3 regions of the Vibrio zhugei genome follow, and region 3 is predicted to be linked to each of the others. Evidence: predicted binding sites of a transcription regulator. Region 3 holds the regulator's gene; each other region holds the start of a gene.
The links. The regulator MetJ, encoded in region 3, represses methionine synthesis genes. The targets are predictions, from matches to a motif close to TTAGACNTNTANANGTCTAA.
Positions count from the first base shown of each region.

Region 1: a site for MetJ is predicted at 9,691-9,710, ahead of metN (methionine ABC transporter ATP-binding protein MetN). Genes of this name have one in related genera too.
Region 2: a site for MetJ is predicted at 8,833-8,852, ahead of metA (homoserine O-acetyltransferase MetA). Genes of this name have one in related genera too.

Region 1 covers NZ_CP033078.1:1,967,172-1,977,903, reverse strand. The annotation lists gene ppnN (nucleotide 5'-monophosphate nucleosidase PpnN) at 1-583, opposite strand, end outside; gene EAE30_RS14425 (GGDEF domain-containing protein) at 808-2,115, opposite strand; gene EAE30_RS14420 (tetratricopeptide repeat protein) at 2,375-4,639, opposite strand; gene queF (NADPH-dependent 7-cyano-7-deazaguanine reductase QueF) at 4,658-5,503, opposite strand; gene syd (SecY-interacting protein) at 5,589-6,143, shown strand; gene EAE30_RS14405 (Zn-ribbon-containing protein) at 6,150-6,929, shown strand; gene EAE30_RS14400 (MetQ/NlpA family lipoprotein) at 7,016-7,825, opposite strand; gene EAE30_RS14395 (methionine ABC transporter permease) at 7,862-8,533, opposite strand; gene metN (methionine ABC transporter ATP-binding protein MetN) at 8,526-9,563, opposite strand; gene gmhB (D-glycero-beta-D-manno-heptose 1,7-bisphosphate 7-phosphatase) at 9,810-10,361, shown strand; tRNA gene EAE30_RS14380 (tRNA-Tyr) at 10,480-10,564, opposite strand; tRNA gene EAE30_RS14375 (tRNA-Tyr) at 10,635-10,719, opposite strand.
Region 2 covers NZ_CP033078.1:1,554,334-1,565,065, forward strand. The annotation lists gene EAE30_RS12395 (hypothetical protein) at 1-276, opposite strand, end outside; tRNA gene EAE30_RS12400 (tRNA-Val) at 535-611, opposite strand; tRNA gene EAE30_RS12405 (tRNA-Val) at 628-704, opposite strand; gene EAE30_RS12410 (DUF2726 domain-containing protein) at 816-1,508, opposite strand; gene EAE30_RS12415 (chemotaxis protein) at 1,672-2,643, opposite strand; gene EAE30_RS12420 (hypothetical protein) at 3,188-3,421, shown strand; partial or broken gene EAE30_RS12425 (TolC family protein) at 3,560-5,026, shown strand; gene EAE30_RS12430 (HlyD family secretion protein) at 5,023-6,003, shown strand; gene EAE30_RS12435 (ABC transporter permease) at 6,008-7,165, shown strand; gene EAE30_RS12440 (ABC transporter permease) at 7,165-8,325, shown strand; gene EAE30_RS12445 (ATP-binding protein) at 8,291-8,665, opposite strand; gene metA (homoserine O-acetyltransferase MetA) at 8,873-9,817, shown strand; gene EAE30_RS12455 (hypothetical protein) at 10,099-10,710, shown strand; gene EAE30_RS12460 (hypothetical protein) at 10,717-10,732, opposite strand, start outside.
Region 3 covers NZ_CP033078.1:2,638,863-2,649,594, forward strand. The annotation lists gene hslU (HslU--HslV peptidase ATPase subunit) at 1-692, opposite strand, end outside; gene hslV (ATP-dependent protease subunit HslV) at 738-1,301, opposite strand; gene EAE30_RS17425 (SPOR domain-containing protein) at 1,421-1,975, opposite strand; gene cytR (DNA-binding transcriptional regulator CytR) at 2,093-3,139, opposite strand; gene priA (primosomal protein N') at 3,402-5,606, opposite strand; gene rpmE (50S ribosomal protein L31) at 5,913-6,128, shown strand; gene EAE30_RS17445 (malic enzyme-like NAD(P)-binding protein) at 6,427-7,695, shown strand; gene metJ (met regulon transcriptional regulator MetJ) at 7,780-8,097, opposite strand; gene EAE30_RS17455 (O-succinylhomoserine (thiol)-lyase) at 8,296-9,462, shown strand; gene EAE30_RS17460 (bifunctional aspartate kinase/homoserine dehydrogenase II) at 9,463-10,732, shown strand, end outside.

The DNA of each region.
Region 1 (10,732 bases), 670 kb from region 3:
CGGCGCCTTTCATCGGCCCTTCCATGGCGCCCGGTCCACATCCGGTACATACGTTGAGTTCCCGTAACCCTAATTCGTTGCCCACTTCACGCGTGTATTGGTATTCGGTTGGGTTAATCGAGTGGCCGCCCCAACAGACGATCAGATTGGGGGTAATTCCGGGGATCAGTCCTTTGGCATTACGTAAGATGGCAAACACCAAGTTTGTGATATGAGCCGGATCATCGGAATGCTTGCGAGCCGTGTCGCCCATGTGGATATGGACGTAAACAATGTCTCGTAATACCGAAAACAAGTGTTCCTGAATTCCTTTAATGATTTGACCATCGACAAAAGCGTGCTCCGGAGGATTGGCCAATTCGAGCTTGATACCACGTTCCCGTCGTTTCACATTAATATCAAACGGACGATACTTATCGAGCAACTCTTTGGAATTATCGGTATGGCTACCGGAATTGAGAACCGCCAAGCTGCAATTTCGGTACAGTTGATAAAGTTCACTTGAAGCGGTGTTTTGTAGTTGTTCTACTTCCAGTTGCGACAACAAATCCATACTGCCTGCAGGACTGACTTGTGTGATCATTCTGGTCTCCTTAGGAAAGGATAAAAAAACCACCAGATTGGTTAACGCTAGGCGTCGGCGATAGATTAACGGAGTGGCGGCGAATAAGTTATTGATATAATGTACTTACAACAATTTAGTGTGCATTAGCGATGAAGGAGAATGAGCTTGAGGTCGAGGTGTGACGAGGCGCACACTTTTAGTGTGGGTTTGCTGGTTTTTTGAGCGATTTATTACGAGGGGCGTTACAGCCAGATTAATTGACTGGGCTTAACTTCATGCTTCGCGGTTAACGGATTACTCAGTTGCTCGATGATGGCTTCTGGAGTATCTCCTTGTTCAAACGCTTTGCTGGCGGCACTCAATGTGATTTTCAAGCTGCGATCTCGAAATTTAAACGGCAACGCTGCGACTCTGTCCTGAATGGCTTCGATGAGTTCTTTGGCCTGTTCATCACTGCGACTGGGGATCAGCAAAATAAACTCTTCACCGCTAAAACGGGCTAAAATGTCACTGCTCTTGAGTTCCTGATTGATCGCGCGTGAAATGATTTTTAGCGCTTTATCTCCCGCGGTGTAGCCGAAGTGATTATTGACATAACTAAAGTCATCGATATCAAAAAGAGCCATCCGCAGTGGGTGTTGATTACCGATCCAGCGGCGGTATTCTGTTTCTAACATTTCCATGAATGCGCTGCGATTATACACTTTGGTCAATGCGTCTCGGCGCAGCCGTTGGTTTTGTGCATCAATACGGCGTCGGTGTTCCTTCGTGGAATCATTGAGATTGTCAATTTGACGTTTCGCATAGGCCAGTTGCTCTAACAGAATTTGTTCGCGGGCTTCTGCAGAGGTATAGCGGTCGGACAGTTGTGAGAGCTCTGTCATCATCTTTGTGGTATGCAGGCGCAGTTTTTCTGGGTCTTGTTCGTCCGCCAGCGACACGTATTTATGCTTAATCAGCGTTCTCAGTTGATTGTTGATCTCTTTGCGCTGTATAAAGATATCACGTGACTTATCATTGATTTGTTCGGTATTAATACTGATGCGGCCAATATAGTCATAAGATTTTTCGAGAAACTGCTGTGCTATTTGCCGCTCTTGATCCGTCCCTAAAGCGACCAGCTTGAGGACATCTAAAGTCAGTTCAATTAACTCATCACCGCGAGTATCGAGCAAAAGCTTGGCTCGGATATCGACGAGACGCTCGCCATATTCGCCCTCAAAATCCAGCTCAGTGATCATGTTTTGCAAGGCTTCATTTAAACGGGCGACTTGCTCTTTACTGGCGCTTTTATGGGTCGACTCTAACGGTGCTTTTCCACCGTTTGCGAGCAGTATTTTTAGCGTAATTTCATAGATATGCAACAACCGCCGTGCTTTCTCGGCCGGTAACGAATGTTGTGCATTGGATGAAGTATGGATGGCAACTTGCTGAACATCTTTTCGGATGCGATCGGGAAGCGTTGGGGTGCTCAGTAACGCTTGGATGCTACGCTTAATTTGAACGTCAAGACTGGCGATATCGTTGCCTAGTGTCGAACTTTGTTGCATTAAAAGTGCTCCATTACAACATGATATATGAGCTATTTACCAATAGACTCATTGAATCAACGTCGCGATCGCGACCATAATTATCATTCAATCAACTCTTTTGATGGCCGTTATAAAACGAAGAGTTTGACTCACTCAAGTGTGATGAAAAACTGATAATGACATCAGTTAGCCTGCCCATTACTGCACGGAGTCAGGGGCGTATAATAACAAAAAAAAATTATTTTTCATCTTGTCAGTATTTCTTTATGAAAAAAAACTAAAATTTCATTATCTGTTTAAGGGATTGCTCATCTTTACAAGATGACTGGACTTTGACCAGCCCTTGCTGAATGGCATGTTGGCAAGCGCGACGCATATCACTGGCAGCAAAGCTGGCTGCTGGCGCATTATCAATGGCGCGGAAATACACCCACTGACTGTCTTCAGCTTGAGTGGTTATTTTTTGCGCGAGTTCGGTGGCCAATAACAAAATATCCAAGAGTTCTTTATCATTGATGGCGGTATAGGCGCGCGGTAAGAAGGGGTAGTCGGCGATACCGACGCTGATTTTTCGATTGATATCAAGGTCGGTATTAAATTCATTGATCCACCCTTGAATACGTTCCACAACGTCTTCGACAGGCTGATTCCTATCACTATTGCGCTCAATGTAGAGTAAGTTGGAATCGGAGAAATGGTAAAGGCGTTGATCATCCGCGAGCTTAGATTTTAAGAACGCGCCAAACTCATGCTCCATTTCTAACCCGCCGCTGTAGCCTTGCTGCAGGTACATACTGCCAAGGAAGGGGATATCAATCATGACAAAACGCAGGCGGTCATTGAGTGGCTCATCAATTAACTCGCCAATATGCCACTCTTCAAAGCTACGACTGCTTTTTTCCAATGAGGTGGCCAGCTTGGCATTGAGCATGCGTAGGTTGCGCAGGCGTGAGCGTGAATGCGTGAATAAGCTTGCGTTGAGTTCTTCAATTTCATCTTTTTGCCGTTGAATGACATGCCTGCGGCGTAACATAAATAACAGTAAAATCGACGCGGCAATGAATAAAGCAAACGCCAGTTTTTGAAATTTGCTGTACTCACGAGTGAGTGTTTTTAATTGCTGCTCTTGTCTTGCCATGTGCAATGTTTGTTCGACGAACTCTTTCTGTTGGCGGAAGGCATCTTCACTAATGCGATTCAGCTTTTCTTGATTCAGGCGTGAAAGACGATTGTGATACTTAATATTTTGCAATGCTTGTTGAAATTGACCTGATTGCTCATACCCACGTGAGAGTAATAAGTAGGCCTTACTTTCTAATGCGGTACTGTCGACACTGCGGCTGATTTCCAGTGCTTTACGAGCAAATTTGAGCGCATTTGGGGTGTTTTTTTCATGAAAGGCGAGGCCTGACTTGAGTAATGCCGCCTGTGCTTTTAAGAAGGCGGCGTTACTTGAGCGAAGCAGTTGCTCTGCTCGCTGCAAGTACTGGGCGGATAAGGGATAGTTATACAATTCTAAATAGGTATCCGCGAGCGCCAGACGGGTTTCGATGATGTGATTTGGGTTCTTATCACTGCTTTCATGGTCAATTGCATTAAAGTAATGCACTAACGCGAGGTTGTATTTGCCTTGCAAATAGTAAATATCACCCATGCGTTTGAGCACACTGCTGATGAGAGGGGATTGCTGATATTTACCGTAAAAGTCGGCGGATTGAGAATAGTAAATCAGGGCTTTATCGAGGACGCGACGTTCAAAAAACAAGCGGCCTAATAAGGAGTTGGTTTTCGCCAGTAGAGCGCCTGAGCTGTGTTCTACTGCTGTCCAATAGGCGCGCAACAATTCTGATAAGGCCATATTGTATTGCTCATGGTTAAGGTAGTGGCTCCCAACCGTGATGTAATACTGAATTTCAGTTCGAGGCGAGTGACTCTGCTCGATATAGTCTTTTTGCTGGGCAAACAGCGTATTGGCTTGCTTGATGAGTCCGGCATTGGAGGCGACTTCTGCTCTTAACATATGTATTTTATAGTTGATTGAGCGAGAGACATGATCGTGACTCTTGATGGCATCAAACGTCGTGGTGATGGCATTAAGACGTTGATTGGCGGCGGCGGCACTTTGTGTATGGCGCCAATGCAGGCGAGCGGCCAGCAATGCCACTTCCAATTTTTTATAAGGTAAATCAAACTCTTCAGCTAATTCGCGTGCCAGATGAATAGATCGAAATGCGCCTTTTAAATCTTGTAAATTAAACTGCGCTTCGGCGAGCACTTGTAGTGCATTGATGCTGTTTCTTGGCGTACGTACTTGAGTGTCCGATTCATCCCGAGCAATGGTGGTCGGGGTTTTATCTTGCGACTCGGTCAGCCGGCGTTGCGAGAGGTAATCGCTGACCAATGCCTTGGCTTGCACCGGGGACAGTTCTACCAATTTTTCGGCATCGCGTAATGGCTGGTAGGCCGAAATATCGGCCATTGCCCACTGTGATGTCATCAGTAAAAGAAGAGTAAGCCAAGGTTGCCAGCGAAAGTACCTCATGGGTAAACAGAGTCCTTATTATTGACGAGCAAGTCGCGAGTTGTGCGTCGGGCCAATATTGTGGGTTGAGCGGAAGGGATTAATATCTAATCCGCCACGGCGAGTATAACGCGCATAGACCGTCAGTGATTGCGGTTGGCAATAACGTTGAATATCGGTGAAAATACGCTCGACACATTGTTCGTGAAATTCGTTGTGTTCGCGGAAGGACACAATATAGCGCAGCAAGGCTTCACGGTCGATTTTCTTACCGGTGTAGCGAATTTCAACACTGCCCCAATCGGGTTGATTGGTAATCAAACAGTTCGATTTGAGTAGGTGACTATTCAGCCTTTCGGTTACAATCGTCTCACTGGTTGCGCCATCTAATAAGGTATCGTCAAATTCGTAACTGGTGATCTCAATATCCTGAGCGTCAATGTTTTCACCTTGCATATTCACAATCGGCTGATTGGTAAAATGCGTCACAGGGAAGACGTCTACCGCGACGGGTTCACCCGCACATGCCGATAGATCTTGGATTAAGGTTTGGCGTACATCTTCGACAGAATTAAATCGTGTTTGATTAAAACTGTTGAGGTAGAGTTTAAACGACTTAGACTCAATCAAATTTGGGCTGGTGGCGGGTAATGTTGCTTGCGCAACGGCCACTTGTGGTAAGCCTCGTGAGTTTAGCCAAGATAATTCATACAGGGTCCAGACATCACAGCCTTTAAAGGGAAGTTCTTCACCTAAATGAAGATCGTCACGGTTTAGGCTGCGTGGCACACCTTGTAACAATGTGGCATCGTATTGAGAGGTATAAGCGGTGCCTTTACCCAGTGTTAATCCAGTTAACTCTTTCGCGTCAGAATATTTACTCATTTTTTGTCGTTACTTCGATTAGAATACGGGGAATTTTACGCAATCCCGACGCCACTGTCATTATTCGCAATAGGGGAAATGAAATATGGAGAATACAATGGCTCAGCAAGCCAGTGCATTATACCACTTTAGTCAACGATACGTTGCACAATGCCAAGCTATGAATGATCAATTACCCAGCAATGATGACTTGATAGATTTACCTTCAGCGTGTGTACAACATCGCACACCGGATTGTGTGTATTGGACGCCGGTATTACGCGATACCATAGCGAGCTTCGCGAACGTAGAAAATGCTCTGGAGTTAACGCTGCACGCTGACGTGACGGAGTTCTATGGCACGCAATACGCCGCGGATATGCCTGCTTTGTGGGAGGGCAATCCTTTAACGCTTCTCCAAGTGTGGAATGATGAGGATTTTACTCGCTTGCAAGAAAATATAGTGGGGCACTTGGTTATGCAACGCCGTTTGAAACAAACACCGACGGTCTTTATTGCCTCTACCGATGACGACATGCAGGTCGTTTCCATCTGTAATCTTAGCGGAAACGTGGTGTTGGAAACACTCGGTGACAACACTCGCCGTCCGTTAGCGGAAAACCTCACTGAATTTTTAGCTCACCTACAACCGGTTGTTTAAACGTCTATGTATGTTGTTGAATTAGAATTTGAATGCTTTGCGGATACCACGATCACGGCGGTTGATAAAGCCATAAACGGCCTTATGGAAGCGCTGCGCTATAATGGGCAAGTCTTGGGACGTGAATTTCCGATGATTATGGGCGAGGGCGAATTTTCGGTGCGCGCTGTGTGTCCCGAGCAAGACAGTTTGCATTCGAAATACCATTCAGATTTTGTGAACACGTGTTTGCAGCGGCTGCATGATGCTTGTCTTGTGGGGCCAAAAGTCCGTTTGTTGGGGCGTGACTTGAATTCTGAGCAAGCTGCCGAATCTGACGTACCCAATTGGCAAGTGCTGTATACCACGTATGTGCATACTTGTTCTCCCTTGCGCAGTGGTGAGACTTTATTACCGATTCCACTGTATCGACAAGCTCCGACGTTTAATGGCGACCACAAATCGGTCGTAAAGTGGCAGACGGAATGGCAAGCATGTGATGAGTTGCAAATGGCGGGCAGTTGTCAGGCAGAATATGCGGCATTACATGAAATCTGCGATACGGACAGTGATTTGTTCATTCGTGGTTGGGATATTCGCGGGCGAATCGAGTATTTATCTCAGGTGCCAACGTATTACTATTTGTATCGTGTGGGGGGCAGCAGCTTGGCTGAGGAAAAAGCGCGTTGCTGTCCTAAGTGTGGCGGAGCGTGGTTACTAGAAGAACCATTGCACGATATTTTTCATTTTAAATGCGATTCATGTCGTCTTGTGTCGAATATTTCTTGGGATCATCTCAAGTCTTAATGTTTTGGCCAATGAGGCGTGAAAAAAAGGTTGGCGTTATGCCAACCTTTTTTATTTGTGTATCACGCTGATGATTAGGGAGGTAATTACCAGCCCTTAACCACGCCACCTTTGAATTGTTTTTGTGCCGCTTGGTACACTTCATCCGTTTGGTAGGCTTTCACAAACTCTTTCACTTTTTTGCTATCAACATTGTCTTTACGTGCCACGATAAGGTTCACGTAAGGCGACTCTTTACTTTCCACAAATAGACCGTCTTTTTGTGGAGTTAGGTCGATCGAGCTAGCAAATGTATTATTGATGATCGCAATGGTCACATCGTCCAAAGAGCGGGGTAACTGAGAGGCATCAAGCTCAACAATTTTCAGGTGCTTTGGATTAGAGACGATATCACGGACGGTGGCTTCTAGGCCTGAACCATCACGTAATTTAATCAACCCTTGTTTTTGCAGCAGCAGTAATGAACGGCCAAGGTTAGTTGGGTCGTTTGGCACTGCAATACGATCCCCGTCTTTGACTTCATCAACGGATTTGATGGTTTTAGAGTAGCCTGCAATAGGGTAAACAAAGGTATTACCTGCAATTGCTAGCTTGTAACCACGGCTTTTGATTTGTTGATCCAGATACGGTTTGTGTTGGAACGCGTTGACATCAACGGAACCGTCTGCCAATGCAGCATTGGGCGTAATGTAATCCGTAAACGTGACCAATTTTACGTTTAAATCGTATTTTTCTTTGGCGACTTTTTTCGCAACTTCAGCTACTTGTGCTTCCGCACCCGCAATAACGCCAACTTTGATGGTTTGATTGTCCGACGAGTCTTGACCACAACCCGCGAGCACTAACGTTGATGCAGTGACTGCAACTGCAAGCAATGCTTTAACATTAAATGTCATATTTATCTCCTGTAAAAATCCAATTTTTATTATGTTTTATCGGTGATCGACTCTGCGGACGATAGCATCACCTAATGATTGTATCATTTGTACTAATATCACTAACATCACAACAGTGACGGCCATAACAACGACGTCGTATCGATAGTAACCATAACGAATCGCGACATCACCGAGGCCACCGCCACCGACCGTCCCGGCCATTGCGGAGTAGCTGACCAGTGTGACTAAGGTTACCGTCACGGTATTAATAATACTCGGCATCGCCTCAGGTAACAGCACTTTGTAGATAATTTGCAGTTGGCTTGCGCCCATTGATTGTGCGGCTTCAATTAACCCAGATGGGACTTCCATCAAGGCACCTTCGATCAAGCGTGCAACGAAAGGAATCGCTCCAATTGTCAGTGGAACAATCGTCGCCGTGGTGCCGATAAACGTTCCGACAAGCAATTTGGTCAAAGGAATGATGGCGACCATTAAAACAAGAAATGGCACCGAGCGACCGACATTGACGATGGCCCCTAACACACGGTTCACTTGAGGATTCTCAAGTAAGCCATTTTGTTTTGTTGTATGTAGAACCACACCAAGTGGAATGCCGACGACAAAACCGATGATGCCTGAGGCCAAGACCATGTAAATGGTTTCCCAGGTGGCAGTTAAAATGAGTTCACTGTTTTGTGACACCCATGATACGAGTTCATGCATTGAGGTACCCCAGTACTTCTACTTTCACTTTGTTGTTGCGAATAAATTGAATGGCGGCTTCTGTGTTGTCTTTATCACCTTGAATTTCAGCTAACATCATGCCGAACTTCACGCCTCCGGTGTAATCCAGATCTGAGTTCAAAATACTCACATCGATATTAAATTCTCTGGAAACCTGAGAGACGACAGGGGCATCAACACTTGCGCCAGTAAACTCTAAACGCACGAGTGGATGTGCGCCATGATGCGCTGTTTGACGAAGACGTTCAGCAATGTCTTCGGGCAAAGAGAGATCCAATGTCGAGCGAATGAATTGGTGAGCCAATTCGGTTTTTGGATAAGCAAAAATGTCCCCGACGGTGCCTTTCTCAACCAGCTCACCACCACCAATAATGGCCACTTCATGACAGATACTTTTTACCACATCCATTTCATGAGTAATCAATAAGATAGTAATATTTAAGCGACGATTAATTTCTTTTAGCAACGCGAGAATCGATTGTGTGGTCGCCGGATCAAGGGCACTGGTCGCTTCATCACACAATAGGACTTTCGGATCAGACGCTAGGGCCCGAGCAATGGCCACTCGCTGCTTTTGTCCGCCGCTTAGATTGGCAGGATACGTGTCACGCTTATCCGCCAAGCCGACTAAATCAAGGAGTTCGACCACTTTTTTATTGATTTCTTCGTCACTTTTTTTCGCTAACTCTAGCGGCAGTGCCACGTTACCAAACACGGTGCGTGACGATAATAAGTTAAAGTGCTGAAATATCATGCCGATGTTGCGGCGAGCATTGGATAGCTGTTGTGAGCTTAATTGGGTCAGATCCGTACCATCGACAATGACCGAACCTGTTGTTGGTCGCTCTAGCATATTGACACAGCGTATCAGAGTACTTTTCCCTGCACCTGAAGAGCCGATGACACCAAAAATGGTGCCTTGTGATATGGTGAGGTTAATGTCTACTAAGGCAGGAATCTCCGTATCACCTTGGTAGAAAATCTTATTAACATTCTTTATTTCAATCATGTAAAAACCTGTGCAGGGAGTTGAACAACCCGATATTAACTGCGATATCGTTTCACAGAATATTATGCTGTATTGCGTGAAGCCAGATAGAATCCTATGAGTTATAACTAGTCAAGTCAATAGATATTTTTACGTCTAGACGGCTAAAATATCTTAATCCGCGTTTATTCATTATTTGATGGTGATGAAAGAAAAGAGCTGTGCAATAATTATGATTATTCTTAACGCTCAATTGAGAGAGTCATTTTGGCTAAACCAGCAGTATTTTTAGACCGTGACGGTGTGATCAACGTTGATCACGGTTATGTCCACGATGAACATGATTTCGAGTTTATTGATGGTGTGTTTGATGCAACACGTGAATTGCAAGCCAAGGGATATTTGCTGGTATTGGTGACCAACCAATCTGGTATTGCTCGTGGCAAATTCAGTGAAGATCGCTTTTTATCACTGACTCAGTGGATGGATTGGAACTTCGAAGATAATGGCGTGGCATTTGATGGCATTTATTACTGTCCTCATCATGCTGAGTTTGGCCTCGGTGAATACAAACAAGAATGTGATTGTCGTAAGCCAAAACCCGGAATGTTCTTATCTGCCCGCGATTTCTTAGAGATTGATATGTCGAAGTCTGTGATGGTCGGGGATAAAACCGAGGATCTCATGGCCGCCGCTGCCGCTGGTGTTGGTACTAAAATTTTGGTACGAACAGGTAAGCCTGTCACTGCGGAAGGTGAAGCTTTGGCCGATGTGGTGTTAGACAGTATTGCGCAAGTCCCCGCGTACTTAGAACGATAAAGCGCAGACGCGCGAGTGTTTATCGAGCGGTAGGCCACTTTTCGGTGGCCTTTTTATTTGGCCGTCATACATAAGACATAAAAAAACCAGCTCAATGAGCTGGTTTTTTTATTCAATATGGTGGAGGAGGACGGATTCGAACCATCGAAGGCGGAGCCGGCAGATTTACAGTCTGCTCCCTTTGGCCACTCGGGAACTCCTCCAGGAGGTTTTTATACTTAACGGATGTTTTCCCAACACAATCAATCAAGTGCTCTTCTTACGAAGAAAATATGGTGGAGGAGGACGGATTCGAACCATCGAAGGCGGAGCCGGCAGATTTACAGTCTGCTCCCTTTGGCCACTCGGGAACTCCTCCAGGAGATTTTTAT
Region 2 (10,732 bases), 1.1 Mb from region 3:
ACCTTGTTTATGTTGTTTTAAAAACGCCTTATCCTCCGGCGTTAACTGAGCAGATTGACCGCCTGGTAAATAAATCGTGCCATTGGAAAAATCGACAGCGAATGCCACGATACCGGGTATGAAGAAAAACAACAGTCCAACAGCATCCAAAGCAACAATACCGGCATCAAGTCTGCCATCCACCTGACCTTTACGTTCAGGGTAAATAATGGTGCCACAACCCACAATATTCGTTACAAAGATCGCTCCCATGAAAATCGTCAATAGTTTTTTCATCCTAACTCTCCCTCATTGCTTATCGGTTCAATTTAGTATTCCTTTCATCAATTAAATTACCTTGATACAGACGACTTATCAATCGACTCTCTTGGTAATTGACGAGAAAATGATGTCAACCGCACGAACAATGCTCAGTCAAGTATTGAATAAGGAAGGATGACAATATACGCCAATGAGAGACGCGCATCATGAGGATAAATAGAGTGGACTATAGAAATGAAAAAAGCCTGCTAAAAATAGCAGGCTTTTAAAAACTGGTGCGTCTGAGTGGATTCGAACCACCGACCCCCGCCATGTCAAGGCGATACTCTAACCAACTGAGCTACAGACGCTAAATGTGTTTTCCTATGGTGCGTCCGAGTGGATTCGAACCACCGACCCCCGCCATGTCAAGGCGATACTCTAACCAACTGAGCTACGGACGCATTCCAAGGAACGGGAAGAATATTAACGGCTGTGATGAAGCGACGCAAGAAAAAAATCTCAGTTTTTGAATCAGTTGCCGCTTAGATGAACAATTTGTTCACTTTTAAGCCTTATTGCTCATTAAAAAGTGTGGGCAAGGCATTTTGCTCCATCTCATCAAACACGACATTATAATTTTCCGTATAAGTACAATGTGGTTGTCGGCTGCAAGTAAAGAAGCGCCGACCTTTATACTCACCTTGAGAGGCCACTTTCAAAATCATGGGACTACCACAGCGTTTGCAGAAACGCACTTCTTTATCCGGTTCAATTAAGTCAATATGTGTTGCCAGTAAACGGCGTAATTTCCCAACCTGATAACTCAATTTTATATTAGCGCCAATTAAGGGCAGGTTCGCCGATTTACAGACTTGCATGACCAGTTTTTCGCGCTCAACTTTGCCTTTATCTAACGCTTTACCATTATCCAATTCCAACACCACTCGAGGCTCTAGCGTACGCGCATCACACACCAAATAATCAAAATAGCTCCGAGAAATATAGTTATTTGCAATAAACCACGCCTTCTTATTCGTCGCTTTATGCGGTGTGAGCACTGAGCTCATGGCGACTCGGGTTAACACCACACCATGTTCACCAACCGCAGCAACCAGTGCATTATAGAAAGCTCCTTCATTGGCCGACAAAACGGGGCCTTTTACACGATATTGATAACGTTTGGTGTCTTCCTGCTTCAACACATACTTTTGAATCACATAAAAAAACGTCACTAAAATTGCGACAACAATAAAGATGTCGAACATATGAGCACTACTCCTCAAATCATCCAAATGCCTTGTTAGGCCACTGTTCATTCATGCTTCATTTTGAAATCATTAAAGCTTTCATTCAGTTACTCAACCAAGTTTACACGAAACATAAAAAAACGGAGCATGAAGTGCTCCGTTTTTTTGTCATCCACGCTAGCTACTCAAAAACATACTTATCCATGAGAGAGACCATTTTACCAATTTCAGGTTTGGTAATCGTATCGTTGGCGCCAAGCGCCAGGGCTTTCTCTCGGTTATCTTCACTCATGATAGATGAAAACATAATGATAGGCATATCGCTGTAGTCTGAATGCTCACGCAAACGCTTCAATAAGTGCATACCGTCCATTCTCGGCATCTCTACATCCGTCACGATGGCGTCGACAAAGGTCGTAACATTCACCCCTTCGGACTTGGCATGCTCGGCTAATTCAGTGAGTTTTTCATGGGCTTCTCCGCCATCCTTACAGGCGATAATATTAAAGCCTGCCGAGGTCAGCGTATCCTGAATAAGACTGCGAATAAATGCTGAGTCATCCACCAGCATAATCGTCTTGGCATTGCGTTTTGCGATCATGGCTTGATTTAAATCGACGCTACGGTCAATGGTCACGTCGTATTTTTCCATACTCAATTCTGGATTAATATCGGCAATTATTTTTTCAAAATCCAAAATCATAATCAGTTTGTCTTCTTTGCGGACCACCGCGACGACACAATCTTGCTCTCCCGCCTCCAAAAATTGACTCGGCGATTCGACATCATTCCATGAGATACGGTGGATGCGACTGACGCTATCAATTAAAAAGCCATTCGTCATACGATTGAAATCCGTCACAATCACAAATTTTTTCTCAATATCGCTTTGTACGGGTACCCCTAACCAGCCGGCTAAATCAACAAGCGGTGTCAAAATATCTCGAGAAGAGAACACCCCAATCATATGTGGCTGAGCGTTAGGATAATCCGTGGTTTCAGGAACGCGAATCACTTCCCGTACTTTCGCAACGTTAATGCCGTAATAACACGTTTTTGTTTTACCATTTGGCAAATGTTTTTCTAAATGAAATTCGATAATTTCAAGTTCATTTGTTCCACTTTCTAGTAAAATTGCATCACTTTTGCTCATAATTGTCACATCATTCGAAAATTGGGAGTGGGTTCTAAAGTACACCGTATGTCTCGTAGTCACCATCGAGCGAGACCACGCTATCTTGGGTATAAATTACAACAGTGCTTCTATATAGATTTACCAGGTTGGATATTCTAAGCCACCCTTACCTATTTAGTATTAGTACTTATTTTCAATATATTAATTAACGCTTAGCATAACCACATAAGTGAAAATTACAATCCTATCAACTCAATAACATCTCTTTTTTGTGACGCAGGAGAACGATGCGGAATCCACTTATTTCAATAAGACTTTAGTTGCTATTCAGGCCTTCGTCTAGTCATCCAATCGTGTTTAAAACAGAGGCTCCGCGTAATGCATACCTAGCCTCCAGCAAGGAGGCGAGTCAAAATGTAATCCCTTAGGCTGTTTCGCTCCCGAACTGTGCCATATATAACGTTATTCCTCCCGCACCTATCGTCAATAGAACTATACTTAATAGGTAGATATGCCAAATATCCTTCATCCACTTTTTATCACCGGAATACAGGAGGCAATTATGGAACGCGACGATTTAGGAATCTGTTTAAACTATCGTTTACTCGGGCATCACTTACATTCGACATTTACAAGTGTCCGTGCCTATAAAGTTGATTCATCTGAGCACAATGAAGTGATCGTGATTTTCTCTAGCCCTCAGATGACAGGGCGAGATGTACTGAAATCCATGGATACCGAGGACGATCTTGAATGGCGTGCGGAGCATCTGTGCTGTGAAACCTGTCATTTTTAGCTAAGATTCGTCAAAAAATGTGGAGCGCAGTGATGTTTTTACATTCCTTGTATGCATCAAAGTGATTGCTATGCTATATGTCTGACTTATAATCATTTATTCAGCTTATCCTAACCAAGGTTGGTTACATATACAATGAAATCATTGGCTTCTTATCTCATTAGCACGGCAATCGCTTTTCACGCGTTTCCAATATCAGCCGCGCCTATTTCTTTTATGCAAGCGTGGGAAGTGTTGCAACAAGATAACAACTCATTAGCAGCAGAAAGAGAAAATGTGGCGCGTTACCAACATCTCAAAGATGCCACGGATAATCTGTCCTACCCTCGTGTTTCAGTCGGAGCCAGTTATACTCGTTTGGATGATGACATTACATTATCGGGTAAAAAGATCCTCGATAACACCAAACTCACCGGCCCCAAACAGGTAACCTCAACATTATCGACTCTCATTGAGACCATCAATCAAGAACTCTCCGCTCTTGGTGGCATTGGAAGTACCACGCAAATAAGCAAGCAGGATGTGGTACATTCGTCGATTCGTGCTATCTGGCCGATATTCACTGGTGGCCGTATTAGCGCTGCGCAGGATGCCGCTCAAGGCAAGCAGAATGAAGCCTCCAGTCAATTGAAAATGGAAACACTCGCTCGATATGAAGATTTAGCAAAATACTATTTCAGTGTCGTGTTAACAAAAGAAGTGTTGAATACGCGTTTAGCCGTAGAAGCAGGACTCACGAAACATCGCGATAATGCAGTCAAACTCGAACAACAAGGTCAAATAGCCCATGTTGAACGTTTACAGGCAGACGTGGCTCTTGATAAAGCCATCATTGAGCGCAAAAAAGCACAAAAAAATGTCGACATAGCGCAAAGTGCACTCACTACGATTTTAGGCCAAAACTCCGTGGTCTCTCCTAAAGATGGGCTATTTACCAATCGGACTCTGCCACCCATGAGCGCGTTTACTCAGCAAACGCTCGCCACCTACCCTGGACTGGCCATCTTAGATGCCAAAGAGAAGCAAGCCACCAGCTTAAGAAAATCGGAACAAGGTAAGTATTATCCGAATGTTTACCTTTTTGGTAGCTACAACCTCTATGAAGATGACTCTATCGCTAGCCAGCTAAAACCGGATTGGGTGGCGGGTATTGGCGTGAATATTCCCTTGATTGAAAGTACAGGGCGAAGTGATCGAGAAAAAGCCGCATCAAGTGCGATTTCCCAAATTCACTATTTGCGAGCTCAAGCACATGAGGATCTGTCTGTTTTAGTTCAACGTACCTACCAACAAGCTGAGCAAGCGCTCGAAGAAGTGTCTGGATTAAACTCCAGTCTCGATTTAGCCAAAGAAAACCTACGTTTACGTCAGAAAGCCTTTAATCAAGGGCTGTCGACATCCGTCGATGTCGTGGATGCAGAGCTGTATCAAGCACAAGTACGTACTCAGCAAGCGGTTGCCAGTTACAATTATTTGATAGCCCTCACCACACTATTAGCACTCAGTAGCGAAGTGGACACATTCTCACACTATCGCCGCTCCGCTATAACGTTATATCACGCTCCAAGCGCTGCTCCTTCACCTAGATCTGAGGTTGTAAAATGAAACGTATCACTCAAAGTTTGATTGCTTTGTTCGCCCTCCTCCTCATCGGCGTTATCGCTTGGGGGTTTTATCAAGCCTATCAACCTCAACCCATTCGAATTCAAGGCCAAATCGATGCACAACAATATAGTATTTCCTCGAAAGTCGGCGGTCGTATTGATGAAGTGCTTGTGAGAAAAGGTGACCGCGTCACAAAAGGCGAATCTATTTTTACACTCCATAGCCCAGAAATTGACGCTAAATTAGAGCAAGCCGTCGCCGGTCAAAAAGCGGCTGGAGCCATGGAAGCCGAAGCACGCAACGGAGCGCGCGAACAAAAAATTCGAGCCGCAAAAGATAAATGGATGAAAGCACGCAGTGCCGCCTTACTTGCGGAAAAAACCTATCGCCGGATTAATAATTTATACAATGATGGGGTGATCTCCGAACAAAAACGTGATGAAGCCAAAACACAATGGCAAGCCGCAAGCTACACAGAAAGTGCCGCTCGACAAATGTACCAGCTCGCTAAAGAAGGGGCTCGAAAAGAAACCATTGAAGCCGCGAGTGAGAAAGCCAAAGCGGCCGCGGGTGCGGTGGCTGAAGTCCAAGCTTACGCTGATGATACTCACATCACCAGTTGGTTTAATGGCGAAGTTTCGCAAGTGTTGTTGCATAGTGGAGAGCTGGCGCCACAAGGTTTCCCCGTTGTCACCGTCATCGATACAAGCGATACATGGGCAGTATTTAATGTTCGTGAAGATCGCCTTTCACACTTTAAAAAAGGCAAAGAAATTCAGGCATTTGTGCCTGCGCTTAATCAAACTCTCACATTTAAAGTGACCCATATTGCAGTGATGGGAGATTTTGCCACATGGCGTTCGACTGATGCCTCACAAGGTTTTGATTTGCGTACTTTCGAGGTCGAAGCTCACCCGATCAAACCGCAGCCTCAACTTCGCATGGGAATGACTGTTGCTGTAGAGCTGGCGCCATAGTCTTATGAGTGTTAATGCATGGACCCTCATCAAGCAAGATAAATGGCTACAGAGTGCTATCGTGTGGATGCCTCTGGGTCTGGCGTTGCTATTATGGTGGATTTTTTCTCAGGGGATTGTCCGCGCCTTACCGGTGGGCGTTGTCGATTTATCACACAGCGAACGCTCACGCCAAGTTATTAGGAACATTGACGCCACCTCGGCATTAAACGTGATACGCGTGTACCCCAGTCAAACCATGGCAAAATCCGATCTCATTGAAAGTCATATCTATGCGTACACCGTCATTCCTCGTCATTTTGACCGGGATATCCAACGTCATCAGTCCCCTAAGATCACCACGTTTTACAATAGTCAGTATATTTTAACTGGCCGTTTGATAAGCTCGGCCATGACTAAAGTCATGCAAACCATGAGCGCTCAAATCGATGCAGGGCATCGCTTAGCCAAAGGCAATCAAACATTAAGCCAAGTGAAAGGGGAAGCCGTTCCTGTGGGGACTCAGCTCACCCCCCTATTCAATCTCAACATGAACTACGCACAGTTTTTGGTGTCAGGGATCATCCCCGCGTTATGGCAAATTGCCATTGTCACTAGTACTATTTTGGTGTTGTCGACCTACCATCAACGTTTTGGCCTCATAACGTGGCTAGGTGAGACACCATTTCACCGTTTGGCTGACGCACTCTGGCCATTTGCCCTGTGGTTTGCCGCGCAAGGTATCGCGTTTATAGGATGGTTTTATTATGTGCTAGATTGGCCACAACAAGGGCAACTTTGGGTCGTGGTACTCGCGCAATGGCTGACAATTGCGGCCTGCATCATTATGGGGGGGCTATTTTATTTTATCACCCTCGATCCTGCTCGTGCCCTCAGCTTTTCGGCGGCATATACCGCGCCAAGTTTTGCCTTTATGGGGATCACTTTCCCTGCCTCCAATATGGATACACTTGCGCAAGTTTGGCGTAACCTACTGCCAGTGACTCACTACATCAAGGTGCAAATCAATCAAGTGAATTACGACCTCGCCCCATTCCCCAGTCTGCAACCCATGTTATGGATGACGATGTATCTTATTCCGCTCCTTATTGGTCTGGGGCTGGTACGTTTACGTCTTCGCGCAGCAGCGACATCGATACAGTATCAGGGAGACAATCATTAATGCGTCAGCTAATTCAAGAATGCAAAGCCTTGTTCACTAATAGCGTTGTGGTCATCACAGTCTTTGGCGGCGTGTTTTTTTACTCGTTTTTATACCCCCTGCCCTACGAACATCAAATTCCCAGAGATCAACCCATTGCGATCGTCAATTTAGACAACAGCCAAATCAGTTACCATCTAGAACGTATGGTGGATGCCACGCCTCAATTGCAAGTGGTGGAACGCATTCATTCTATCGAACGAGCAAAACTCGACTTTTATCAAGGAAAGATTGCGGGCTTTTTGGTCATTCCAAATCACTTTTATCGTGATCTTGCCATGAGCCACCACCCGACACTCGCTTATGCGGGTGATGCCTCTTATTTTTTGGTATACGGAACCGTGGTTGAAGGGCTATCACAAGCCGCTGGCACCTTAGCTGCAAAAGTCAAAATTCAACACTTACTCAGCAGCGGTGATGCATTGACACAAGCTAAGCAGACCCTCTCGCCACTGCAAAACAATCTCAAGCCCACATTTAATGCACGTATGGGCTATGTCGACTACGTAGTGCCTGCGGTATTTGTGCTAATTTTACAACAAACCATGGTCATGGCTGCGGGGTTACTGGGTGGCACACAAAAGCAAAGCCATGGATATTGGTCAGACAGTTCACAATGGGCTCTACTCGGTGCTCGTACCATCGTACTCATATTGATTTACTATATATTGAGTGCCTACTATATGGGAGGAAGCTTTCACTGGCATGGCGTCAAAACCATCGCTGCGCCAACCAACGTATTACTCCTATTGTTGCCGTTTTTATTCAGTACCTGTTTCATTGGTATCTTTTTAGGCGCCATAACACCCAGTCGAGAATACGTCACATTAATTGTCTTGGTCAGCTCAATGCCTCTGGTTTTTTCCGCTGGGTTCATCTGGCCAATAGAAAGTATTCCACAACCTATCGTCTGGGTCGCCAATCTGTTTCCAAGTACGCCAGGAATACAGGGTTTCCTCGCGTTAAACCAAATGGGCGTCCATTGGCAGCAAATCTCAACCCAATGGACACAGCTCTGGCTACAAGCCTTATTTTGGGGGGGATTAGCTTGGTGGCAGTTTGCTCGTCATGGCCGAATGGCATCGACTAATCTTGCCAACGACGGCGCATTTTCTCGATAACGGCGGGCTCAATATCATGTATGCTGCCGAATTCATCTTGGCACACGATGATCTTGAGCTTAGCCCGGTAGCGCTGTGCTAACCTTTTATAGAAAGCCATTTCCCAATGGCGAACAAACGTGTTCGACACCACGATACTTTGCCCCTGTTGGAGCCAATATTCACTGCGTTGCTGACACCAGGTGTGTGCAGCACTCAGTTGGTCAGGCTGAAAACAATACTCGCCTTGTGCATTGATAAAAAACATATCCGCTTCCAAATGCACTCCTGGTAAACGTTGTGCCAACGTCGATTTACCGGAACCTGGTAAACCGCGAATAAGTGTGACAGTCAAAGTCATTTCCATTACACCACAGTCTGAATGCGTACCATCAGTATCTCGGTGAGCCTCACTACTCATCGATTTACATCCACTATTTTTTTGATAAAAAACCACACACATGAGCGCAGGATCGTAACTAAAGTCGGACTTTAGTCTCGACATTATCGATGTTTTAGGTTATAAGTCTAGATGTATAGACGTCCAAAATAACAAAGGGAGTATGTTGTGCCTATTAAGATCCCCGATCAACTACCAGCGAGAGATGTGCTACGCCAAGAGCATATTTTTGTCATGCCAGAATCACGAGCAACCACACAGCAAATTCGTCCGCTGAAAGTCTTGATCCTGAATCTCATGCCAAAAAAAATAGAAACGGAAACCCAGTTTTTACGCCTACTCTCTAACTCTCCATTGCAAATTGATGTGGAGCTATTGCGGATTGATGATAGACCCAGTAAAAATACACCAGAAGAACACTTAAACTCTTTTTACCGCCAATTCGATGTGGTGAAGAATCGCAATTTCGATGGTCTCATCATTACTGGTGCGCCATTGGGTCTAGTAGAATTTGAAGATGTGATTTATTGGAGCCACCTACAAGCTGTCATTGCTTGGGCAAAGGATCATGTTACGTCTACCATGTATGTTTGTTGGGCCGCTCAAGCCGCGTTAAAATCGATTTATCATCTTCCTAAACGCACCCGCAAAGAAAAACTGTCTGGGGTCTATGCCCATGACACTCAGTTTCAATATCATCCACTCACTCGTGGTTTCGATGATACCTTTTTAGCACCGCATTCACGCCATGCGGATTTCGATCCAAATTATCTCGCCGAACATACCGACATTGATATCCTCGCCGTATCACCACAAGCTGGAGTGTACCTTGCCTGCACAAAAGACAAACGGAATGTGTTTGTCACTGGTCACCCAGAATATGATGCTGACACTCTGCATGATGAATATCAACGTGATCTCAGCCAAGGGCTCGCTCCCATGATGCCCATTAATTATTATCCGGACGGGGATCCAAGTAATACGCCGAGCGCCACGTGGCGCAGCCACGGTCACTTACTCTTTGCAAATTGGTTAAATTACTGCGTTTACCAACAAACACCCTTTGATTTGGATAACTTTAGTGAAGATAAATTCACCAAGGACGATGAATAGAAGGCTTCGATGGGCATCACACAGCGGTGCCCATAAACACACTGGCTACGAAACAATTTTGATACGTCAGTCGCAGTGTCCTGACCACACACTGTCGATTGGCTGTGTGGTCTTTACTATCGATCACTCGTTCCATAATCGATATAAAAAGTCCGATGCTAATCTCTCCTTCAAAGGCACATACCATTCAGAAACCGCGATACTGTCGACTCAATCGGTTGGTCATCGTGATAATCATACTTGGGGGATTATTCGCACTCTCAGGCTGTGTTCATGCGCCTATGAGCAACGTTGATAATACACAGATTGCCGATAATCGACTGACGTTAGCGATGGCCTATCTAGAACGAGGGCAATCGAAAAAAGCACTGACGAATTTATATCGCGCGCAGCGAGCGGCACCACATTACCTACCGACACTAATGGCTTTCGCGCATTACTACACCACCGTGAAAGAAACCGAACGCGCCACAACCACGTATCACAAGGCTTTACAACACTACCCGCATAATAGCCAACTATTGCACAATTTTGCGGTATTCCTTTGTCAACAGACCCATTATATTCAAGCTCAGCACTATTTCGATAAAGCCATCAAACAACCCTATTACCAAAATGTGGCGCTCAGTTATGACAGTGCGGCCCAATGCTGGTGGCGCGCAAGAGAAAAAGACAAGGCCATACGGTTTATGCAACAAGCGGTCAATCATGCACCGAGTCGTCCGCACATGCTAGTAAGACTATTGCGTATGTATATAGAAGAAGACCGGTATGAAGAAGCCGAGCACGTATACCAACAACACCAGCAGTTGTTCAGTCGCGCTCAGCAACAAGGCTGGGAAACGATATTTCACCGCCACCACACAACCGAGTCAGTATTGGCAGCACAGTGATGACCATTAATGCTTTCTTAAA
Region 3 (10,732 bases):
GCTTCTTCTTCGGTCAAAGCTTTAAAGGCTTCTTTGATGGTTAACTTACGTTTCTTCGTGGTGTCATTGCCCATGTTCTGGAACAGACCTTGTAGCTGGTTGGTCATTTCTTCCATACCAGGAGGCGCCATGATCTCAACACCCATTTGCGGGGCCGCCACATCGATTTCAATTTCTTTATCGTCTAATTGACCTTCACGAAGCTTCTTACGGAATGCCTGACGAGCAGAAGACTCTTGCGGCTCTTTCTCATCCGCTTGTCCCCATCCATCACGTGCCGGTGGAATCAACACATCCAGAATGCGATCTTCGGCCAACTCTTCGGCGCGAAACTTCATTTTTTCCATTTCTTGCTCGCGAGTCATTTTCACCGCGACTTCCGTCAGATCACGAATAATCGTGTCGACTTCTTTACCAACATAGCCCACTTCAGTGAACTTAGTCGCTTCGACCTTGATGAACGGCGCATTCGCCAGCTTCGCCAAGCGGCGGGCAATTTCGGTTTTACCCACACCCGTTGGACCAATCATCAGAATATTTTTTGGCGTGACTTCTGAGCGCAAGCTTTCATCAAGCTGCATACGGCGCCAACGGTTACGCAGTGCTAATGCCACTGAGCGTTTCGCGGTATCTTGACCAATGATGTGACGGTTGAGTTCGTCAACAATTTCACGAGGTGTCATTTCAGACATATACAGAATCCTTTTATTCGGTGACAAATCACTATCTTTTGTTTATTACCCGTTTGGTAGCGCGGCGATCGGCTGGCCATCATCGGTATATTCTAGTTCTTCGATAGTGTGATTATGGTTAGTAAAGACACAAATATCACCTGCGATATTTAACGATTTCTCACAGATAGTACGCGCATCTAAATCCGTATTTTCTAATAAGGCAATCGCAGCGGACTGGGCAAAGTTGCCCCCCGAGCCAATAGCAATCAGGTCGTGTTCAGGCTGAAGTACATCGCCATTACCAGTAATGATGAGAGAAGCAGTTTCGTCAGCAACGGCAAGAATCGCTTCCAAGCGTCGCAATGCTCGGTCACTTCGCCATTCTTTCGCCATTTCGACCGCGGCTTTGGTCAAATGCCCTTGGTGCATTTGTAATTTGCTTTCAAAGCGTTCAAACAAAGTAAATGCATCCGCCGTACCACCCGCGAAACCAGCCAGTACTTTGTTATTGTATAAACGGCGAATTTTTTTCGCGTTGCCTTTCATCACGGTATTACCCAGTGATACTTGTCCATCACCTGCGATGACAACTTTATTATTACGGCGTACAGAAACGATGGTAGTCACGTCAGAGCCTCTTATCTTTTTTCTCTATGGAGTTAGAATCTATATAAGGGTCATGATGCAGGAATTCAAGGGGAGAAAAAACAATGCAACGTCAAGAGTCCCGACATTGCATTGTTTCATTACTGTTGATTATCTTTGAGGATGATACAAGGTTCAATTTTCGCGCGCTGCAGTTTGTGTCGATCACTCTCGGCTTCGCGTTTAAATTTATACGGACCAAGTACAATTCTATACCAGCTACTATTTTCACGTTTACGAATCATGCTGCTCAACCCTTGGAAAGCAATATTCGCTTTACGTTGTTGCGCTTGCTGCATCGTTTTAAACGCGCCACATTGCATCACATACGGAATTTTTGACACTTTAAGTTCTTTGGGCACCACTTCAATCTCTCGGCTGGGGAGAGAATCCACGTAATGCCACTTTTCCGTAGGCGGCGGCGGTAAGTTGCTTTCCTCTTTGACGACTTTTTGCGTCACCGGTTTCGCCACAGACCTAACCTTGGGTTCGGGCTTAGGCGCGGGATCCGAGTTTAAAATATACAACCCATACCCAAACGCGCCCACCGCTACCAAGGCAATGAGCCCACTGCGCCAAGGCTTACGCTTTGGCGTATTTTTTTTGGTCGGCTTACTTTGACTACGACCACGTCTTACATAATCTTTATTAGCCACAGGAATTCTAGCGTTAACAATTTATGGGACATGGTAAAGCAGTTTCTTTAGATAGAACAGTATTGATACACAAACTCATCCAGAAATGCACATTTGACCATGAACTTACGAGGTAAATCACTGCACAGAGCGCGGCGGCGCGGTACTTTCTCTGACTACCAAAGCGGTATCAAGCAGTCTTGATCCGGCTTGAACATCATGCCCACGCAAGACATCTAACATCATAAGCATCGCCTGACGGCCAATTTCATAACGAGGTTGCGAAATCGTCGTCAATGGTGGATCGCAAAATTGAGCAAATTGGATGTCATCAAATCCAACCACGGATAAATCCTGCGGCACACGCAAACCAAGACGTTTGGCTTTTTGGATAGCACCAATCGCCATCATGTCATTGTGACAAAAAATGGCGGTGGGCGCTTGAGGCAACGCGAGCAACTGCGTCACGATGTGCGCGCCTGCATCAAACGAAAAATCACCGTGCATACAGTAATCATCATTCATGGTAAGACCCGCTCGGCGCAAAGCTTGCTGATAACCTTGGTGGCGAAAAGAACACAAGGCCGCACTCTTAGGTCCCGCGATTTCAGCAATACGCTTGTGACCCATTTGCGTTAAATAGTTCACCGCTTCAAAGGCCGACGTTAAGTTATCAATATGAACGGTGGGTAATTCCAGCTCAGGAGCAAACTCGCACGCCATCACCATCGGCGGCAAATTTTTCTGCTCAGGTTTGCTAACATCAAACGGCAGATCCGTACCGAGCAATAACATACCATCGGCTTGTTTCGTAAACACAAGGTTGACGAATGAATGTTCCCGCTTCTTTTGTTGTCCACTATCACCAAGTAAAACTAAATACCCGTGCTCCATCGCTGCATCTTCGATGCCACGAATGATTTCAGAGAAATAAGGATCACAGATATCAGGCACGATCGCGACGATCGTCTTCGATTCATTTCGGCGTAAGTTTCTCGCTAAAGAATTTGGAGAGTAACCCGCTTCTAAAACCGCTTCTTCCACACGTTTGCGTGTCGAAGAAGAGACTTTTTCCGGGTTCATCAATGCACGAGAGACCGTGGCAGTTGATACACCGGCAAGCTGGGCAACGTTCTTCATTGTCGCCATACAAAAAACCCTCTTATTAAAATCTGGATAGTTAATTCACACATACTCATTTGCATCATCCAATAAGGTTCTCAGCATTGGCCGCAACAGATTGAGATAACATAGACTCTAAACTATCCATTGTTATGGCTGGATGAAGTCATCACGCAGATACGCGCTTCACAATGTGTGTTTCTCAGTTTATGCATTTCACTTCAACTGTATAACGCTTAACATAACAAATTATACATGAGTAGAGTGATATTAATCACACTTTGTTAAATTGTATTTCTTAAGCCTAGCAAAGATTTATGATTTTTCATGAAAGATCTTGTGGTTCAATATCTAAAGTCCATCGGACCTTCTTGGCTAACGGCAATAAGTGGATGGCAGGCTTCGCACTGCGCAGTAGCTTTTGCATCAATGAACGTGACTCGACCTGCAGTAAAAGTTGCCAACGAAACTTCCCGGCACGCTTGGCAAGTGGCGCCGGTGTCGGCCCCAATACTAAGCAGGTTTCATCAAATTGCGGATGGGTTTCTAGGGTATGACGCATCTGGCGAAGAAAGTCTTCGACTTGCTGAGCATCGTTCGCTTCTGCTCGTACCAAAGTGAGATAACTGTATGGCGGTAACGCGGCCATTTTACGTTCTTGCAAAGCCGTGATCGCAAAATCGTTGTACCCTTTGGTTAATAACGCTTGCAATAAGGCGTGCTCAGGGTGGTGCGTTTGTAAGAAGACTTCGCCCGGTTTACTCGCGCGCCCTGCTCGCCCTGAGACTTGAGTAAAAAGCTGGGCAAATCGTTCTGCGGCTCGAAAATCGCTACTGTACAAAGAGCCATCCACATCCAAAAGCCCCACCATGGTCACATCCGGAAAATGATGGCCTTTCGCCAGCATTTGCGTACCGATCAGGATTTGATATTCACCCTTTCGAATGGCTTGCAAAGCCGCTTCTAAACTGCCTTTGCGACGAGTACTGTCTCGGTCAATGCGAATCGATTTATAGTCGGGAAATAATTCCCCTAACTGTGTTTCTAATTGTTCAGTCCCGACCCCCACCGTCACGAGGTGCGTTGAACCACACGCCCCACATTGATGCAATACCGGATGTTGAGAGCCACAATGATGACAGCGCATTTCACGGCTATTTTGGTGGTAGGTATAGTAGGCATCACAACGTCGACAATCGGCAATCCACCCACACTCATGACACATTAATGCTGGCGAGAAGCCACGGCGATTTAAAAACAGTAAAACTTGGTTGCCGGCTTGCAAATGGCGACGCATCTGTGCAATCAAAGGGGCCGACAAACCGCTTTCCAAAAACAGGCCCTTGACATCGAGAACATGATTCGTCGTCGGCGTCGACAATCCCGCGCGCTGAGTCAGGTGCAGATGATGGTATTTCCCTGACAAGGCATTGTGTAAGGTTTCCAGCGCTGGGGTGGCCGAGCCGAGCACAATCGGAATGTTCTCTTTCGCAGCGCGCATCACCGCCACATCTCGCGCGTGATAACGTAAGCTGTCTTGCTGTTTATAAGAGGCATCATGCTCTTCATCGACGATGATAATGCCTAAATCGGCAAACGGGGCGAGCAAAGCGGAACGGGTACCAATAATGATCCCCGCGGCCTTATCACGCGCACTTAACCACGCATTCAATCGCTCAGTATCATTGAGACCCGAATGCATCACTTCGATGGGCACTTGAAAACGGCGTTTGAACCGATTAATGGTTTGTGGGGTTAAGCCAATTTCAGGGACCAGCACAAGCGCTTGCTTGCCTTGTTCTAAAATGGGCTTAATCATATTCAGATACACTTCGGTTTTGCCAGAACCGGTTACGCCCTGCAATAAATAACAGGCAAAATTGGGGTCACTATTTACTGCAGCAATCGCGATCGCTTGTTCTTCATTGAGTGTGGGCTTATCAACATCCGCCTCAACTTGAGCCGGCCAAGGTTTAACCGAAGGCTGCCGCTCTTCCATGGTCACCCAGCCTTTTTTTTCTAAGGCTTTTAATGTGGTCGAAGTGATGTCTTCATCCAGTAGCATGGAGTGAGAAACCGGGCCGTTCTCTAAACGGTGCATGACGCGATTTTGCTGAACCGCACGCGACGGCAATCCCACCATAAACTGATTGCGCCCTTCCTCTGTCAAAGACCATTCGCGATACGGACTAAAACTCGCGGCTTTCCCTTGGCGAATCGCGGTTGGCATCGCATTGGCTAGGGTGTCACCCAATGGATGATGATAAAATTGGCTGCACCAAGATAATAATTGATATAAAGATTCCGACCACACTGGCTGGCTATCTAATACTTGGTAGATGGGTTTCAGTTGTTCCACCGGAAAGTCAGATTGGCTCACTAACGCCGTGACAACACCGACTAATGTTTGCCGACCAAAAGGGACTGAGACTCGCCCACCAATAATCGGGAACAGGTGGCTTGGAATGATATAATCAAACTGTTTATCTAAAGGGACGGGTAACGCCACTCGGGCAATCGATGGGAGCATAAATACTGTCGTTAGAGGCACTCGTTATTAGTAGCTAGTCTACTGGATGAAAGGCATAAATTCGAATGAATCGTATAGGGCTAGGTATATTCCATGTTCAAAAGCAAACCAACCACGGCTAATCCGCTAGAATTCGACTAAAATAACAACAAACCAGTTGATCGTAAGACGTGGATTCTTTATCATAGCGCGCCTTAACGGTCTGGCCTTTGATTATAAAGACCATAACGTTTTTTTACCATTAACTTACGTGTGGTGTCCAACTTAGATTTGGATAGCGACACGGCCTAATATTGAGGTTATCCCATGAAGACTGGTATCCACCCAGAATACAATGAAGTGAACGCGAACTGCTCTTGTGGCAACACTTTCACTTTCAAATCAACACTAAGCAAAGATACTCTACACCTAGACGTGTGTGACAAATGTCACCCATTCTACACAGGTAAACAACGTATCGTTGATACCGGTGGTCGTGTTGATCGCTTCAACAAGCGTTTCGGTAACCTTACAAGCAAATAAGCCTATTTGTGTTGTAACTACTGAAATAAAAGGGCGCTATTTAGCGTCCTTTTTTGATCTTGGCGGTTGGGCGCCCCTCTTCCCTTTTTTATACGCCCGACGTTCATTGGCAACACGCTGCCAAAGCACACCTGAGAGAGAAAAATCAGGCAAACCTTTGCGCGAATGGCATCTGGTCTTATCAGCAATTAAAGCCATTAAAACTTCGCTATATTGACTGTCGCCAACTAGGCACTCATCACATCCTGTTCTAAAATGTCCGCCTTTCTACTCCTAAAAAAACAATAGAGAGTCTCCAATGTCTGATAACCAAGCAAACATCAAAGAAGCGTTTCGCCAAGAAGCCCTGAAATACCACGCCTACCCAACACCTGGCAAAATTGCCGTTTCCCTAACCAAACCCGCTGATTCCGCACATGATCTCGCCTTAGCTTACAGCCCTGGTGTGGCTGAACCTGTTCGTGAAATCGCGCAAAACCCTGACAACATTTATAAATACACCGGCAAAGGTAATACGGTTGCTGTGATTTCAAACGGCACAGCGATACTAGGTTTAGGTAACTTAGGACCCCAAGCGTCTAAGCCTGTGATGGAAGGTAAGGCCTTACTGTTCAAACGTTTTGCTGGCTTGGATTCTATCGATATTGAAGTAAAACACCGTACAACGGAAGAGTTCATTAACACTGTTGCGAGTATCGCTGATACATTCGGTGGTATTAACCTAGAAGATATTAAAGCGCCCGATTGTTTTGAAATTGAACGTCAATTGATTGAACGCTGTGATGTACCAGTATTCCATGACGATCAGCACGGTACTGCCATTGTGACTGCGGCGGGCATGCTCAATGCCATTGAACTGCAAGGCAAAAAGCTCGAAGACTGTACCATCGTATGTTTAGGTGCGGGTGCGGCCGCCATTGCTTGTATGGAACTGTTGATCCAATGTGGCGCGATGCGTGAAAAAATCTACATGCTGGATCGTAAAGGTGTGATTCATACACGTCGCGACGATATTAATGAGTATAAGCAACGTTTTGCCAATAACACCGATAAACGCACACTTGAAGATGTGATTGAAGGCGCTGACCTATTTTTAGGTGTATCCGGACCGGATCTGTTGAGCAGCGAGCAACTTGCATTAATGGCTGACAAGCCTGTTGTTTTTGCTTGTTCCAACCCTGATCCAGAAATCAATCCAGAAACAGCGCACAACACGCGTAGCGATTTGATCATGGGTACTGGACGCAGTGACTACCCTAACCAAGTAAACAATGTATTGTGTTTCCCATTCATCTTCCGCGGTGCCTTAGATGTGCGTGCCAGCGAAATCAACATTGAGATGAAATTGGCCGCAGTGGATGCGATTCGTCAATTAGCAAAAGAAAGTGTTCCTGAGAACGTATTGAAAGCCGCTGGCGTTGATAAGCTTGAATTTGGTCCGGCGTACATCATTCCAAAACCAATGGACGCTCGTCTGTTACCTCGCGTTGCCCGCGCGGTTGCTCAAGCGGCAGTTGACTCTGGTGTTGCGCGCATCGACATGCCTGAGAATTACATGGCTGAATAACACATTCAGACTGTGCAAAATACAAAAACCCAGCTTGGTTGGGTTTTTTTGTATCACTTATCTTCCTATAACAATCACGAAGATCTAGTCGTCAAACGACTCAAACTCAATCCCCATCCGTGTCATCATTTCTTTGGCTTCTACGGGAATATCATCCGGTCCATCTTTTCGTAAATCTTCATCAGTCGGTAATGGCTGCCCGGTATACGCGTGCAAAAATGCTTCGCACAATAGTTCACTATTTGTGGCATGTCGTAGATTATTAATCTGGCGACGAGTACGCTCGTCCGTTAATACTTTTAATACCTTAAGTGGAATGGATACGGTGATTTTTTTCACCTGTTCACTTTTTTTACCATGTTCCGCATAAGGGCTTATATAGTCGCCGCTCCAATCTGCCATTGCACACCTTCGTTCAGTCATTCAGAAAATAAATCAGTAATCTGGTAATTTTAACGGTATTTACTGCTACAAGCAAAGACATATAGATGGCTAGATGTGTTGACGTCCACAAAAACACAAAGTAAAGTACATTGATAAACATTTGCCTTGGCGATAAGTTTGGTACAGCCACCCTCTGCGTTCAAGAAAGGATACATTATGAGCCAATATAACCCCGACACCATAGCCGTTCGAACTGGAATTGAATCTGATTCACAACATCATGCGGTTGTTCCGCCGATTTATTTATCCACGAACTATGGTTTTCCCTCATTCGGGGAAGTCCCTACCTACGACTATACTCGCTCAGGGAATCCGAATCGTAGCTTATTAGAAGAAGCACTGGCGGAGTTAGAATCTGGGGCTGGCGCCACGATTACCAACTGCGGTACGGCCGCGATTAACTTATGGATCACGGCTTTTCTTGGGCCTAATGACCTGATTATCGCGCCGCACGACTGCTACGGTGGGACGTATCGTTTACTGAACACACGCGCTCAAAAAGGCGATTTCAACGTTCAATTCATTGATCAAAGTGATGAGCAACAACTGCAAAACGCGTTGAACAAGCAACCCAAATTACTCTTGATTGAAACCCCATCCAACCCACTGATTCGCGTAGTCGATATCAATAAGGTGTGCAAGCAAGCCAAACAACACGGAACGTTAGTCGCCGTTGATAACACGTTTTTGACACCCATTTATCAGCAACCCCTTACACTGGGCGCGGACTTTGTGATTCATTCAACCACCAAATACATTAATGGTCATTCTGATGTGATTGGTGGCGTGCTCATCAGTTCAGAAAAAACACATGCAGAACACGTCGCTTGGTGGGGAAATTGTATTGGTGCAACAGGTACACCGTTTGATAGCTATTTAACATTGCGCGGTTTGCGCACATTGAGCGTACGTATGCGCCAACACGAAGAAAGCGCCGCCGCACTACTGGATTACTTAAGTGAACAAGAGCTGGTTGGAACCATTTATCACCCTAGTTTACCCAATCATCCAGGACATGAGATTGCCAAGCAGCAACAGCGTGGCTTTGGCAGCATGTTAAGTTTTGAGGTCAATGCCACCTTTGAACAATTAAAAGTTTTTGTCAGCTCACTGAAGTTATTCTCTTTGGCTGAATCACTTGGTGGGGTGGAAAGCCTGATTTGCCACCCTGCCTCCATGACACACCGAGCGATGGGTGAAGACGCGCTGGCCGCTGCTGGCATTTCCCCGTTATTACTGCGAGTCTCTGTTGGATTAGAATCGGCAGACGATCTCATCGCTGACTTAGAACAAGCATTTACTACCGCGAAGGAGAGTTGTTAAATGACAACACCGCGCCAATTACATAAATTTGGTGGTAGCAGCCTTGCTGATGCTGATTGCTATCAGCGGGTTGCGCAGATCCTGTGTGATTATTCCCAGCCCAGTGATTTGATTGTCGTATCCGCAGCAGGCAAAACGACCAATCGTTTAATCACATTCATTGACGCATTAAGTAAAGATGGGCGTGTGGCGCATGAGACCTTATTAAGCCTAAGACAATATCAAAGTGAATTAATTACCACTTTGCTGGACGGCGAAACGGCGGATCATCTCCTCACGCAATTAATGGCAGAAATGAGTGAACTTGGCGAGATCACCGCGCCCATCACGAGCGACAAACGAGCCTATATACTCGGTCACGGTGAAATGTGGTCCGCCCGTTTGCTGGCGGCGGTACTCACCCAATTACAGCTTGATTGTGCCATGCTAGATGCGCGCGCTTTTCTGCGAGCAGAGGCGGGAATCCAACCTGAAATTGACCGTGCCGCCTCCCAACCACTGTTGGATAATATTCTGGCGCAACATCCCAATAAACGCTTGGTCATCACCGGTTTTATGGCGCAAGACAAAGCCGGGAATACCGTCCTGTTGGGCCGAAATGGTTCGGATTACTCAGCCACCATTATTGGCGCATTAGCGCATGTCAATCGTGTGACCATTTGGAGTGATGTCGCGGGCGTCTTCAGCGCCGACCCGCGCTTAGTCGGTGAGGCGTGTTTGTTACCCTTACTGCGTTTAGATGAAGCCAATGAACTGGCCCGTTTGGCCGCGCCAGTATTGCATAGCCGCACGCTGCAGCCTGTCACACAAAGTACCATGGACTTACACTTACGTTGCAGCTATCAGCCGGAAGCGGGCTCGACTCGCATCGAACGCGTGCTTGCCTCAGGGCGAGGCGCCAAGATCATTACCTCGCTTGATGATGTGTTATTAATTGAGCTGACCTTCGGTCGTCATCATGCCTTCAAACAGATTCAGCGAGAAACGTTGCAACGTTTGAAACGCATGCAATTGGAACCGCTGGCTTATGAAGCGTTAGAAGATCAAGGCCTGCTGCGCTTAGCCTATACCGAGGAAATCACCTCAGGCGCGTTGGAATGTCTGCAGGATGCGGCAGTCGAAGCGGAAATCAAACTCAAAGAAGGCTTCCAATTAGTGGCGGCCGTCGGTGCGGGGGTCAGTAACAATGCCAATCATAATTTTGGGTTCTATCAGCAATTAAAAGCCCAACCGGTCGAGTTTATCTCCACAACAGAATCGGGACTAAGTT